2 linked regions of the Planctellipticum variicoloris genome follow. The protein of the gene in region 2 binds, or shares a complex with, the protein of the main gene of each other region. Links are inferred from orthologs where the notes say so. Each region holds a gene or a part of one and is shown on either strand. Other genes may lie near its edges.

The links. Proteins that work in one complex are often made in the same cells at the same time.
Region 1: the proteins of SH412_RS06555 (region 2) and trxA are in contact, whole or in part, in a crystal structure (PDB 1F6M), measured with the Escherichia coli proteins. The link is inferred for Planctellipticum variicoloris from one-to-one orthologs.

What each region holds. Positions count from the first base shown.
Region 1 is NZ_CP130886.1:827,069-833,488, reverse strand. Bases 2,851-5,518 are described here. They hold trxA (thioredoxin), read right to left. Parts: upstream 4,514-5,518; coding sequence 4,187-4,513; downstream 2,851-4,186. Other genes in these bases: queC (7-cyano-7-deazaguanine synthase QueC), read right to left, coding at 5,494-5,518; SH412_RS03230 (7-carboxy-7-deazaguanine synthase QueE), read right to left, coding at 4,743-5,492; SH412_RS03240 (coiled-coil domain-containing protein), read right to left, coding at 2,851-4,078. Also shown: SH412_RS03255 (RtcB family protein), read left to right, coding at 1-135; rpsD (30S ribosomal protein S4), read right to left, coding at 213-827; SH412_RS03245 (lipopolysaccharide kinase InaA family protein), read right to left, coding at 1,093-1,989; more of SH412_RS03240, read right to left, coding at 2,027-2,850; more of queC, read right to left, coding at 5,519-6,195; SH412_RS03220 (hypothetical protein), read right to left, coding at 6,268-6,420. UniProt on the Escherichia coli protein: Participates in various redox reactions through the reversible oxidation of its active center dithiol to a disulfide and catalyzes dithiol-disulfide exchange reactions.
Region 2 is NZ_CP130886.1:1,648,256-1,656,527, forward strand. Bases 5,473-8,272 are described here. They hold SH412_RS06555 (NAD(P)/FAD-dependent oxidoreductase), read right to left. Parts: upstream 7,498-8,272; coding sequence 6,448-7,497; downstream 5,473-6,447. Other genes in these bases: SH412_RS06550 (M24 family metallopeptidase), read right to left, coding at 5,473-6,117; SH412_RS06560 (MFS transporter), read right to left, coding at 7,616-8,272. In the rest of the region: SH412_RS06525 (HEAT repeat domain-containing protein), read right to left, coding at 1-1,282; SH412_RS06530 (vWA domain-containing protein), read left to right, coding at 1,464-2,504; SH412_RS06535 (CBS domain-containing protein), read right to left, coding at 2,512-2,997; SH412_RS06540 (alpha/beta hydrolase family protein), read right to left, coding at 3,144-4,175; SH412_RS06545 (DUF2617 family protein), read right to left, coding at 4,172-4,714; more of SH412_RS06550, read right to left, coding at 4,939-5,472.

The DNA of each region.
Region 1 (6,420 bases), 830 kb from region 2 along the record:
GGAGCCGACGAGGTCCCCTACGTTTACAAGAACATTCTGGACGTGATGGCGGCTCAGGCGGACCTTGTCGAAACGGTCGGCCGCTTCGATCCGAAGATCGTCAAAATGAGTCACGATGGACGCGCCGAAGATTGAGTCGCCGCCAATAAAAAACGCGAGGCGAATTCCTGCGGAACTCGCCTCGCGGTGTGATCTTCAATTCTTCGGGCGGCTTAGCGCGCCATGTGGGCCACGACGGCGCCGATGTCGACCGGCAGACTGCAGTCGCTGGCGGTCGGCAGGGCGACCACGCGAGCCTCCAGCCCCTTGACGTCGAATTGAATCCAGTCGGGCGTATGGCGGCTGCCGCTGCTCCCGTCGACCAGATCGCGGTACATCGTCTTCAAGTTCGGACGGTTCCGCAGCGTGATCACGTCGCCGGGATTCACAAAAATCGAGGGTTTGTCGATCGTCTTGCCGTTGAGCTGGAAGTGGCGGTGGACCACACCCTGGCGAGCCTGCAGACGGGTGGCGGTGAATCCGGCCCGACGGACCACGTTGTCCAGGCGGCGTTCGCACATCGCCAGGAGGTGATCGCCGGTGTTGCCCTTCTCGGCGCGGGCCATATCGAAGTATCGACGCAACTGCGCTTCGCGCAACCCGTAGTAGTACTTGATCTTCTGCTTGTCGGCGAGGGCCATGCCGAACACCGACACCTTGCGCCGGCGCTGAGCCATGCCGGGAGGATTCTGACGCTTCTCCAGCGCCCTCACCGCACCAGCATTCTCAAACACCATCGCGCCCAAACGGCGATTGATTCGTCCCTTGGGACCCGTATATCGACCCATGCCCTCGCTCCTGCGGCCGGTCTTCCGACCGCGCTGTTCCAGTCCTGCGAATAAACAGAGTCGGGCATGATGGCAGCTTGGTCGGCAGACGTCAACCGTCTCAGCCCACTCTGTGTCGACGGAGGCTGCCGGGAAGTTCGGAACGCCTCCGGAAACTGTGTTCCAAGACCCCAACCGACCGGAAAGAGCACAGAGCACCCGTCCCGGAAGGCCCGCTGGATAATCTGCAACCCGTTACGCGAACAGAGATTGCGCGCACAGGAAGTTACAGGCCATGCCGGGCGGTGTGCCGGCCAATCCGGTCGGCTTTCCGATCAACCGCTGCCATCAGGCGCCGATCTGCTCGCGTGACGCGCCTTCCCAGGTATTCTCGCAGGAACCTCAGTCGATCTGCCCGCGACGCCTGCGGGCTGGAGTAATGGAGTTGCGACAAGTCCTTGATAACCCAGCGAAGCGACAGTTGTCGGTGCCGGCGGACGCGTCCCAGATCGATGACCGAGATCTCCTCCGGCCGATCCGGAGTCAGCAGCAGGTGGCACAGGTAGAGATCCTGATGGTGCAGCCCCGCCTGGTGCATTCGCCGGACCAGCCGAGCCAGCCGAGTCAGCCACTCACGTCGGCGGCGTGGATCCCGACTCTCGGCATCGCAGGCTCGATTCTCCGACCAGTGATCGAGTCGAATATGGGGCTCGATCGCCGTCGCGACTGTGAAGGACTTTCCATCGGCTTCGCCCAGCGCCACTGGCAACGGGGCTGGGATGCCCAGCTCGCAAAACCAGAGCATGGCCTGCCACTCGGCCCTGGCGCCCAGAACTGGCCAGGTCAGCCGCAGCCAGGCCTTGAGCCATTCCTGCCAGCGGGGCGGCCCGTGTCGCTTGAGATAAAACCCGTGCTCGATACCGCCGTCGCTCAGCGTGAATCGTCCGGTCACGCGCTCGCCAACCTGCCTGGCCACCGATTCGATAGGGTGGGTGCCGATTGCATCAAACGTCGTCAGCCCGCACCGTTCCAGCAGCGGGGCGAAGTCCGCATTCACCAGCAGCCGACCGTCGTCCCAGGCCAGTATATTCGGGCCAACGACACCGGGGGCATCGCCGGGCTGATAGATCTTCAGCATGGGCGGCAGGACTGCATCGGTTGTGCTGGTCAGCGGTGAAGTCATCGGGGAAACCGGACTGCCCTTCCAGAATCACCGGACCTCAGGCGTCGCGCTGAGCTCGTTCGTCCGTCCACCGCCAGTGCGGAGCGGGCGACCGCCCGGCGGACGCCTCCGGCTCACTCACTTCGAAAACACGCTGCCGGTCCAGTTCCGCCGGCGTGGCGTGTTCCAGCGAAATGTCGTCCGGCGCCAGACGGTGACGATCGGTCAGCTCCGTCAACAGACGACGAATGACCGCTTCCGCCTCCAGCTTCTCCTGGAGCCATTTCTCGCGTGCCTGCTTCCAGGCCAGATCCGACAGATTCAGTTCCGTCGACTGTCGGCGGACCAGCTCTTCCTTCTGACGAAGCTGCTCGTCCCGCTCGCTGATCCAGTTGGTCAAGGTCTGGCGTTCGTCCTGGAACTCAACCCGCAGCCGCTCGAATCGCGCTTGAGTCTCCAGCAGGTCGCGCCGCTGATCGATCAGATCGTCATGCAACTGGCGGTAGTACTGCTGCAGATCGGCTCGGGCGCCTTCGACGGCCGCCCGAGCGGGCTCGTCGCCGGCCGGCTGAACGAGTTTGACCCAGGCGTCTTCGACCGCCAGCCGCAATTCAAGCGTCGCCCGGTGAGTCTCTTCGAGTTCACTCCGCAGCTTCTCCAGCCGCAGTCGACGCAATTCAATATTCTCGGACTGCAGCGTCAGAGTCTCTTCGCGCCGCTTCAACTCCGCCTGCTGAATCCGCCGTTCCTCTTCCCACGCCACCCGTTCGCTCTCGTATTCCAGACGTTCCTGATGCGTCTCGCTGGAGATCGCTTCACGCTGGCGGGAGATTGCGTCGCGTTCACGGGCGATGGACTTCTCCCGCTCTTCGAGGGCCAGTCGGTAGAGGTCGAGCTGCTGAATCCGGCGCAGGTTCTGGCGATCGAGCTCCTCCCAGCGCTGCATTTCGAGCTGCCGTTCCCGGCGGAATTCGAGCTGATCCCGCTCCAGATCATTGCGGGACTTCTCCAGGTGCTCCTGCTGGAAGCGGATCCGGCTCTCCAGGAGCTGGCGCTCCTTCTGCAGTTCGGCCCACTGGCTCTGACGAAGCGTCTCCCATTCACCGCGAGCGACTTCAATCGCTTCCAGTTCGGTCTGGCGAAGTGCAACCAGCTCCTTCTCGGTCAGCTCGTGCGCAGTCTGCTGCTCCTGCTCCCAGGCATGCCGCAACGCGGCGAGCTCCTGATCCCAGCGGGCCAGAAGTTGTTCGTACTCCCGGCGGAGGGACTCCCCTTCGGACTGCAACCGCTGCGCCGTGGCTTCGCGCTCTGCGACCGTACTCTCTCGCGTCTGCAGGCTGGCTTCACGCTCGGTCCGGCTGGTTTCCCACGCGGCCTGTTCAGCTTCGAAGGCGTTGCGGTGGCCTTCCCACTCTGCCGTCAAGGACTTCCACAAGTCCTCCCGTTCGGTCCGCAGCCGCTCCTCGACATGCTCAAGGGCCTGTCGCTGCTGCCCGAGCAACTCGTCCGCCAGTTCCTGCAGTCGCGCCTGTTCGGCGGCAATCACAGACTTCTGCTTCGCCAGTTCCGCCCGTTCCTGCGCCAATTCGGAGTCGATCTCTCGACGCAATTCCGCCCGCTGCTGGTCGATCTCTCTCTTGGCCGATTCCAGGACGTCGAGCTGAGACTCCAGCGACTGGAGCTCCTCGTCCAGCGAACTCATCCGGCGGGCCAGTCCAGTCTCGTTCGCCAGGAGCGCCGCCTGCCGTTCCTCAAACTCGGTCTGCTGCGAGACGATATGGCGTTCGAAATCGGCCTGGTCGCGTTCGAGTCGGGTCTGCCAGTCGACAAGTTCCCGCTCGCGGGTCTCCATTTCGGTCCAGCGATCCTGCAGTTGCATCGCCATTTGACCGGCTTGAAGCAACAACTGGGCGGAATCGAAGAAATTCGAAGATGATCGCGGCCCCTCGGCCGCTCCGGCCGGCGCCGCCGTGCTCGGAACCGGATGCGCTGCATCGATCCGGACGCTCGTGCTCCCGACTTTCAGCGTTGCAACCGGTTCGGCAGGCGCGGTCGGTCGCTCGATCAGATGCGGTGTCGTTACGGCAGCCGTCCCCGTGCGATCATCCATGGCGGGAATCCTTTCCCAGTCGCGGCCTCAGCGGACCCTGCGGAACATGTCATTGTTCCTGTCGCAGGCCGTTTCCATCCTGGAAACGGCCGCACGCCAGATTTGCTGCTACAGATGGCTCTGAATCGAGGATTCGAGCTTGGCTTTCTGCTGCATCCCGATCAGCTTGTCGACGATCTGCCCATCCTTGAAGACCAGGACCGTGGGAATCCCGCTGATCCCGTACTCCGAAGCGATATCCGGATGATCGTCCGTATTCAGCTTGCCGACACGGATTTTCCCGGCGTATTGAGTCGCCAGTTCGTCGATCGTCGGAGCCAGCATCCGGCAAGGGCCGCACCAGGGCGCCCAGAAATCCACCATCACCACCTGCGGACTCTCCAGAACTTCCTTCGGGAAGTTCTGGGTTGTGAATTCCAACACGTTGCCAGCCATCAGGCGACTCCTCTCGCTGCCATCCTGCGACGAACCTCCCGGACAATCCGGCCAGAGCTTCGTCGCAAGTCTCGAATTATTGGGGAAATGCCGCAAAAGGTCAACGTGGCCTCTCCGTCGGCGCCGCCGATTTAGACGGCACAACTTCAAACCAGCGACGGCCTTCCGCGCGACACGCACGCTGCCGGAATGTCAGAGCCCCGCCCGGATCGCGAGGTTCGGCAACCACTCAAGTCCCTCGCACGTTCCCGAACAGCTCAATGTGACGCCGCGGGCAGTACCGATATCCGAGTCGCTCGGCTGCAGGGACCAGCCAGGCCTCCCGCAACGCCAGGTCTTTCTCCGTAACCCCTTGCGGCATCAGCCATACCTGCTCGGAGCGAACCTCCGGATAACCGGCCAGCACGCCCGTCAACTCCTCGAGATCCGCCGGCGTGTCGATCACGTACTTGAGCTGCGTGTCGTATTCGCCGAGCAGTCGCCGGAGCACATCCGGTCGATCGCGATCCCGTTCGTGACGATTTGCCCAGCGACCGGCGTCGCGTGGCCCTGAGTGGGATAATTTCGGGCTGACCGACATCAGGTGGGCGGCAACGGGTCGATAGACCGTTCCCGCAGTCTCAACGGTGACGATAAAGCCTTCGCTCCGCAGACACTCCGACAGCGGCACGATCCCCGGCTGCAGCAACGGTTCGCCCCCGGTGAGGACGACGTGCGGACAGTCGAACTGGCGGATTTCCCGCAGGATCTCGCCAACCGCGCGGTGGCGCCCCTCCGGTTGCCACGACGTATAGGGCGTATCGCAGAACCAGCAGCGCAGGTTGCAGCCCGTCGTTCGGACGAAGACGGAAGGCGTCCCGGCGAACCGTCCCTCTCCCTGAATGGAATGGAAAATCTCGGCAATGCGCACCGCAACCTCAACCGGGGCTGGTTCCAGCACCACCCGGGGGGAAGCCGGAGAAAGGAGGGACAAACTCATGCTACGGTGCGTAGGGGGCAGGATCGGGAATTCCAGCGTCGGCAAAGCCCTTCAGCCGGAGCCGGCACGAGTCGCAATGCCCGCACGCCCGCCCCGCCGGGTCTGGATCATAACAACTGTGGGTCAGCCCGTAATCCACGCCGTGACTGAGGCCCAGCCGGATGATCTCCCCTTTGGTCAGGGAAATCAGCGGCGCATGGACTCGCCAGCAGGCAGTTCCTTCGACTCCCGACTTCGTCGCCAGGTTCGCAAGCTGCTCAAATGCCGCGATAAATTCTGGCCGGCAATCGGGGTAGCCGCTGTAGTCGACCGCATTGACCCCGATAAACAGGTCCGACGCCCCCAGAACCTCCGCCCAGCCCAGCGCCACCGACAGGAAAATGGTGTTCCTGGCCGGGACATAGGTAATCGGGATCCCTTCCGACATCTCTGCATCGCCCCGATCCTTCGGAACCGCGATTTCGTCGGTCAGCGCCGACCCGCCAAAGGCCCGCAGATCGAGCGGAACGGTAATGTGCCGCTCGACGCGATGCGCCGCAGCCACGCGGGCGGCCGCTTCCAGTTCAAACCGATGCCGCTGACCGTAGTCAAAAGACAGCGCATAGCACTGGAAACCCTGCTGGCGGGCAAGGGCCAGCACGGTGGCGGAATCGAGTCCGCCGCTGACCAGGACCACGGCGGGGCGGGATGTCGCGAGAGTCATTTTCAAAGTTCCGTTTCGGGCGTGCGAGCGTAACACGGCCCGAAACGGCAAACAATCGCGACGAGCAACCGGCTATGGCCAGTAGAACGGGTAGAAGAACGAATTCATCCCGTACTTGTTGTACTGCGACGGAACGTAACGCACTCTCGGCTGCTGCTGCTTGATGTCGATGGTTGTTCGATTAATGGTCATCGGCCGCAACTGACCGAACAGTAGTTCCATCGT
Region 2 (8,272 bases):
GCGGAGCCGAATCTCGCAAATACGGCTCCAGATCGCGGAACTCCCAGGTCGCCAGCGCCGGCATGGTCCGCGCGCGCAGCGCTTCATTCTCTTTCTTGGCGGTCCGATGCAGTTCCTGGCGGGCGGCTTCCGTCCGCACCAGTCCCAGACTGGCGATCGCAGTTTCACGAACGGTGTCGTCGGCGTCGAGCCGTTGCGAAGCCAGTATGGCGACGGCATCGGACTGGTTCGCGACCGCCAGCCAGCGACCGAAGACCTGTCGCACGCGCGGATCCGGATCGAATCGAGTCAGCCAGAGCTGCGGCGGCCAGTCTGGTTTCAGTCCCGAGTGTCGAGCTGCGTGAATCAGGCAGGCTTCCAGAGCCGACTGCCGCAGCCCTTCGCCGAACCCGCCCGCTTCCACTTCCAGAGCCTCGGGAAGCCCCGGAATCTGCGCCGGCGAGATTCGCAGCGCCACCCCGCGCCAGAGTCCCCCTCGAGCATCGTCCGAGAGGTCCGGACGCTGCAGGGCGCGACCTGCCGGAGCCAGGACAGCCTCGGGATCTCCCGACCGCGTCGCCAGCCAACTGCTCCACGCCTCCGCCAGCGCCGCTTGCCGCGGAAGCAACTTGAGAAACTCCGGGTTGGGCTGGCTCGCGGTCGGCGGGGTCAGCACCAGCAGCTCCCGCACGTCGCTCCGGTCCATCGCCTGAGCGGGAAAACTCCTCCAGAGGAGGATGGAGGCATTGATGCCGGCCGCCGTCGATTCTTTGGCCAGATGCTGCAGAGCCGGAATCACCAGACTTGAAGACGACTCCGCCGTAGTCGGCGGACTGCCGCCGCGGAACAGCCAGTCCCATTCAGTGGGAACCGGCATCGCCAGGGATGGCCGCTGCTGCGCGATCAGCGAGGCGGGAGCCGCTTCCGCAGCGGGTCCCGCGGGAACGAATCGCCAGCGGAATCCGGGGGTGAACGCGGGACCGAAGCGGCTCGGATCGGTGGTCGCTTCGAGCAACGACCAGGCGGGATCGAGTGACCAGATGCCGTCGGCCAGCATCGGCCGCAAGCGGGCCACCAGTTCCGGGGTCTCGCCATCAGCCTTGGCAACGGCGCCGGCCGCCGGTTTCGACGAATTCTCCGGCGACGACTCCAGAGCGGACGGAGCATGCCCGACGCCCCACTCCGTCGGCAGACCCATCGACTGGCAGCCCGCCGACGTGACCAGCGCCAGGATCCAGACGGACCGCCAGCGGCCCGACTGGCTCGGGAGATTCCTGTCGCGATCTGGCGGGATGTGCGGCATGATCGAATGACGACCGCGTGAAACAATGTTGCGCAAAGCGTGCGGAGAGTATCTGTTAGGGTGTTTTCCGGGAAGACGAACCTCGCCGCCTGCCGAGAACTCGCGTTGACGTCTGTCCGGCACCTGCGTAGAAAGCCTCTGGAGCGAAGTTTCGGGGGGGATCGCCTCAGGAGTCCTTTGCATGTTGACCAGCCCGGCCCGGACCGCAACTTCAACCAGCATTCGGGACTGGGTCCCGCGCTGGACAATGTTCCCGAGCTGGGTGTTGTCCGTCGGAGTCCATGCGCTGTTGCTGCTGGCGCTGGCCCTGTGGCTGCAATCCCAGGAGCGCCCCCCCGTCGGATTCAGCGACGAACCGGCCCGCGAGATCGGAATCGTCGTCAAACAGCGGGGCGAGTTCGTCGAGGCCCCGCAGCAGGAACCGCGGGAAAGCACAACCGGCGACCCGTCGGAAACTCGACCGCAGACGAAACCCGATCAACACGCAAAAGTTGCGTCCGAACTCCCCAATCTCCCCAACGTCCCCTCCGAGACCCTCCCCAGCTCGACACCAAGCCCCCTTGTCGGGGCCGGCGTTGCATCACCATTAGCCCCGGTCAGCGACGCCCGCGATGTCGTCAAATCGGGGGGAGTGCGCACTCCCGGGGAGATGATCGCCTCCGGAACTCCCGGGGCGGCGTTCATGGGAGTCGAAGACAAGGGCACCCGGATCGTCTTCGTGATCGACTGCTCGGGAAGCATGAGCGAGCACGGTGCGATGCGGGTTGCGAAGTCGGCGCTCGTCTCCAGCCTGCAGGCGCTCGATTCGGCGCAGCAGTTTCAAGTCGTCTTTTTCAACGAGCAGGCGGTTCCGCTGCGACTCAAGGGCGAGAACAAGCCGATTCTCTACTTCGCCACGGACATCTACAAGACCCTGGCTCGCCAGAGCATCAGCGCGCTGCAGCCGAACCTGGGCACCGAACGTATGAACGCGATTCAAGTGAGCCTCAAGTTAAACCCGGACGTGCTGTTCTTGTTGACGGATGCTCGTGAGCCGCTGATGTCGGCCAAAGATCTCAAGCATGTCGCCGACCTCAATCGGGGCCGCGCCCGAATTCACTCCATTGAGTTTGGCGAGGGCGCTGCGCTCGACGGGCCGGAAAATTTCCTGCAGAAGCTGGCCCGACAGAACGGCGGGACGTGGCGTTACCACGACGTGACCCGTTTCGATGACGCCCGTTAGCGGCAGATCAGTCGCAGGCGGGTGCGAAGTCGGCGTGGTGCTCGGCGGGCGCCGCAAATCGATTCGCGGGGGTGTCGAAACGCCGTTCGACGCAATCTCGCAGAGCGGGTTGCTGGCGGTAGTGATCCACGGCTCGCAACACATCCTGCCGGCGCAGTCCGCCGATCAGCCGGTCGCCGTCAATCACGGCTGCCAGCGAGTGTCGACCGTCGCGAAACCGCGCGGCTGCGACGTGCAGGTCATCCGTCGGCGACAGCGTCCAGACGACGCGGGAAATCAGACATTCCAGAGGGGTGTCCGCGGCCTCGCCGATCAGCTCGGCCTTCAGAATCTCGTAGTCCGTGATCACACCGGCCAGCCGGCCTGCGGAATCGACGACCAGAGCGTCCGGGGCCGCGTGCTCGACCAGGAAGGCCCGGGCGGCGGCGATTGTGACGTTCGCCTGAAGCGTCGGGAAACGGGGATTCATCCAGTCGGCGACAGTTCCCAGCATGGTGCAGTCTCCGCGGCGAAAGTTCTGCCGTTGCCTGCGACGACTTCTCCAGGAACGGAAATCGTCGTCTGCTGAACCCTACGTTGCGTTTGGGCAACGTGCTGCCGGAAGTCCACAATTTTCAGGCGCACCAAAGTGGTCGCACGTCAGACATGCCGCCACTTCTGCAGAATTTCCGCCGCAACCTGCTGGCGGACTTCGGCTCGCGACGTGATGCGGTAGTGGGCGTCGCGGTGCCGGACGAGCTGAGTCCCCCAGCTCTCCGCGAGCCGCGCAATCGATTCGGTCGGCACAAACCGATCGTACTCCGCCAGATGCAGCGTGATCGCGGAGCCCGGAAGCTGCGGCGTCCAGAGTGGAAGCCGTACGGCGCGGGACGCCGTTTCCCAGCGGTCGATCAGGTGCGGGCTGGCCTGGAGCCCCCGCTGCACCGCATGCACGAACGGACTGCGGGACTCCAGCAGGGCCGCGATGTCGACCGGCGGCGCCAGCGCGATGGCGAATTCGAGATCCGCCGCCAGCAGGGATGCCATCAGCGTCAGCCAGCCGCCATAGCTGCAGCCGACGAGCCCGACCCGTTTGCCTTCGGCCTGGAGACTGCGGATCACCTGCCACAGATCCAGCACGCTCTGCCGCGCGACGCTGAGTTGATGGTCGAGGTCGCCGTGGACAATCAGTTGCCCCGAACGAAAGCCGGCCGGGACGCGTCGGAAGTTGTAGGCGGAGTCCATCATGACCACGCCGATGCCCGCCGGGGTGAGTTGCTGCGACAGACGGGTAAACCAGCGGCACCCGACCTGCACGATCCCGTCGCAGCCGACGACCACCAGGCCGCGGTCCTCGTGTGCCGGTCGCCAGCGGCGGCACCAGACGACGTTGTTCTCAGGATGCGGCGAATCGATCAGGCTGGCGAATCGCAGATCCTCGGCAACGCCCCAAGGACGTTCAATGAACGCGGCATGATGAGTGGCGAGATCGAGCGCTTCGGGAATCGGCGCAAAGACGCGAGCCAGATCTCCGCTGAGCAGATCGGGAAATGTACGGGCCGTGTCTCCGATTGCCGCCGGATGATTGCGGTACCAGAAGAAGTGCCGCAGCAGAATCTGTCCCATGACCCGGTCGACGGTCTCGGGCCAGACCCGCCGGCAGCGTTCCGCGACTTCCGCCGCGAAACTCACCGCAGCTCGATCAACGACTGCGTCTTGACGATGGCGCAGTCGTCCGGGAACGTATGGAACGCATGCACGATCAGGCTGGAGTCGCAGATATCCGCCCGCACCACGCTCAGGGCGCTCGGGGAAAACCGGCTGGCGCTCGGGTAAATCTGAGCCAGATCCGCCTTCAGCGAGTCTTCGAGCAGTTCCTCGTGCATCCGCTGAAAGACGTCGACATCCAGCTTCTCAAGCTGGCAGCCCACGCTGTACTTCACGCCGGCGCACGGGAACGACTGCGTCCGGCAGCCGCGCAGCCGGTGCTCCATCACCCGCTTCTGCTGCGGCAGCGACTGTTGACGCTCGCTGATCGCTTCCGTCAGGACCTGCCGCCCCCGGCGAAAAGTCAGCAGGTGGCCGGCGGGGCAGAGCTGAATCTCCAGCACGCCTTCTTCGTGAGTCAGACGCGCCAGGCCGTGGCACTCGAACAGCTCCGGATGAAGCGGACGATCAAAGACCCTCAGCATGAGGTCTGCGACTTCCGGCCGGGCGAAACTCACGAGCATCGGCGTTTCCTTCGGCACTGTGGCGAGCGACTGACGCGACCAATTATAGAGTCTGGCAATCGCGGCAAACAATGGCAGAAAACGCCGTGAAAACGACCTCCGCGGCTTCCCGAAAACAACCCTCTTTGCGCTTGACAATCGCGCCGATTGACACCGATCGATGACGTCCGCAGCCGCACGATTTCTGTCGCGTCGAAAGACGTTGCCGCTCGTCGACCCGGCCTCTACTTCAGCGCGATCACGTGATTGCTGAGTCGCTCGTAGCCGTTCACCGTGATCAGATAGTTGTGCTCGTTCCGGACGCCGCCAATGCCGGGGACGTACAGCCCTGGTTCGAGAGTCACCACGTCGCCGGCGACGAGCACATCTTCGCTCTCAGGGACCAGAATCGGCGCTTCGGGATGCGCGAGGCCGATGCCGTGACCGGCGTGGTGCTTGAATCGCTCGGCCAGTCCCGCCTCGCGAATCGGGCGCTCCGTGGCGTCGAACACATCCGCCGCCCGCGCTCCGGCCCGCAGTGTCTCTTCCCCCGACTTCATCGCCGCCATGACGGTGTCGTATAAGTGCTGCTGCTCGGCAGTCGGTTCTGCAACGGCGATCGTGTTGGTGAAGTCGCTCCGATAGCCTTCGAGAACCACGGAGTAGTCCAGGATAAACAGATCCCCGGCCTGCAGTTTGTAATCCGTCGGCAGCCCCCCCACCTTGGGCTGAGTCGGAGTCGCGGCTCGGAAGTCCCCGTAGATCAGTCCGGCACGCCCCGCGGCGCGAATGGACGCTTCCTGGACCGCCAGGAAGACTTCGAGTTCGGAAACTCCCGGACGAACGATTTCGCGAGCGCGGGCCTGGCCGGCTTCGCCCGCCCGCATGCATTCCTTCAACAGCGCGATTTCGTCGGCTTCCTTCGTCCGCCGAAGTCGCCGGATCACCGTCCCCAGATCAACCGGAAGCTGTTTCGTCGAGTCGCCGGCTTCCCGCCGGACCGAGTGCCGCTCGTGATCGAGCCCCAGCAGTTCGAAAGCGCCGACCGGCAGCCATTCCGCCTCGACGGCGCCGGCTCTTCCGAAGAGCTTTTCGGCATACTGCTCGGCAGCCTGCAGCAGCGCATGATCGCGATTGATGACAGAGTGCTGGTGGTCGTACCAGCGGACCATGATTTCGTCGTCGACGACCGGTTCGCCGGCGCGCGAGCGGAGGGTGAAGTTGTCGCCCAGCAGCGTCGCCTTCCCCGACCGTTCCAGCACGAGCCAGGCCCGTTCGCCCGCCGAAAAACTGAGCGGATTCACCCAGAAGTTGGAGAAGTAATGGACGTGCCGAGGATCGGCGACGAGCACCCACTCCATCGTTTCCGGCAGGGCTTGCCACAGGCGTTGACGACGTGCGAGACAACCAGCTTGAGTCAGCATCGAACGAGCTCCTTGCCGGTCGCTGTCTGACCGGACTGTTTGCCACCGGCGGCTTGCCCGCCAGTGCGTTGAACTACGAATGGAACGAATCCGAACGAGTCGTCCGCTCGACACCATCGCATCGGGACAAGCCGGTGGCTGTCAGAGCCCGGGATACTTACCCGGGACGGCGTCAAAATCAGCGGCATCGATTCTGGAACAGTGCGTCTTTGAGTTTTGTCCCCTCTCCCGCTGTCTTCAGTGGGAGAGGGCCTGAGTGAGGGTCTTCGAAGATGTCGGGGCGTCGTCCACGGAGACAAAGACAGCACAACTCAAATCTGCGGCCGGCGTCTAATGGTGGCCCTGGGCGGCAAGCCAGCGTTCGGCGTCGAGAGCCGCCATGCAGCCGGTGCCGGCCGAGGTGATTGCCTGCCGGTAGTAACTGTCGGCCACGTCGCCCGCGGCGAAAACCCCCTCGACGCTGGTGTTCGTCCGGAACGGCTCCGTGTAAACGACATAACCCTTGTCGTCAGTCTGGACCTGACCCTTCAAGAAGGCGGTGTTGGGAGTGTGCCCGATGGCGCAGAACATGCCGCCCGCCTCCAGAACCTCCGTCTCCCCGGACTTCACGTTGCTGATCCGGACACCCGTCACCCCGGCCTTCTCGTCCCCCAGCACTTCCTCGACTTTCGAAAACCACTTGACGTTGATCTTCGGATTCTCCAGCACTCGCGTCGCCATGATCTTGCTGGCGCGGAATTCGTCGCGGCGGTGGATGATGTAGACCGTCGAAGCAAACTTCGTCAGGTACGAAGCCTCCTCCATCGCGCTGTCGCCGCCGCCCACCACAACTAGCGGCTTATTGCGGAATCGCGGCAGTGCGCCATCGCAGACGGCGCACGCGGAAACCCCCTGGTTCTTGTACTTGTCCTCGGATTCGAGTCCCAGATAATTGGCCCGGGCGCCGGTGGCGACGATGATCGAATGGGCCTCGACCGTCGTTCCGGACAGCGTCGTCAGCACGAACGGACGCTTCGACAGATCGACGTTGACGATGTCGTCGGTCTCGACCCGCGTACCAAAATTGAGAGCCTGCTGCTTCATCAGCTCCATCAGCTCCGGCCCGCTGACGCCGTGCCCGCCATGCGGCGCCATCGTCTTCCGGCGATCCGGGGCGATCGCCGTATCGAGAAACTGCGACAGATTGCCCGCCGGAAACCCCGCGAAGTTCTCGACTTCCGTCGTCAGATTGAGCTGCCCCAGCGGCAAAGTCCCGTTCTGATAGTTTTCCTGGGTCATCGCTCCTTCGAACAGGAGCGGCGTGAGGTTCGCGCGGGCTGCATAAATGGCCGCCGACCAGCCGGCCGGCCCGGATCCGATAATCACCACTCGCTCAGTCACGCTGACGCTCCGATCCACGGCAGGAAGTATCTACAAACGGACTCTGATGTCAGACACATCATCTCCGCTGAGGGTTCCAAGGAACGATAGCAGCGCCGACCAGCGACCGGCAACCGAGTCAGGCGACGCCTGTTTCCGGCTCGATCGGCAACGGCCGACTGGCGTCAATCACCAGAGCGCACACGCCCGACAGGACGAATGAGCCGATGCAGAGCCCGAACAGCGCGTTCCAGGCGGCAGGCCCTTCGACGCTCGTCAGCACCAGTCCGTAAAGCAACGGCGCCATCGCAGCCCCCAGATTGCCCCACATATTCCCCCACCCCAGAACCGCCCCCGTGTACTTGCCGCCGACATCCTGGCAATACGCCCACGTCGGGGCGACCCCCAGGTCCGTCGATACCGCCACCAGAGAAAACCCGGCGACGCAGGCCCACGGAAGCCATTTCGGACCGGTCTCCGGGGAAACCAGCGCAACCAGTACCATCGGAATCGTATAGCCCAGAGCCGCGGTCCCCCGTGTGATCAGCAAGGGCACTCGCCGGCCCCATTTGAGGCCGAATCGTCGCGTCGCCGCATCGGTCCACCAGCCGCCGATCAGCATGCCGAAAATGCCAACTCCCACGGGCGTCATGGTCATCCAGCCCTGCTGGACCAGCGAAACCCGGTGCACCTCCGCCAGATACGCGGGGAGGGAAAACACCAGAAAAAACCAGCCGACATTGGTCAGGAACTGAGAACCGCAGGAGCCCCAGAGGCTCAGATTCTGCACGATGAC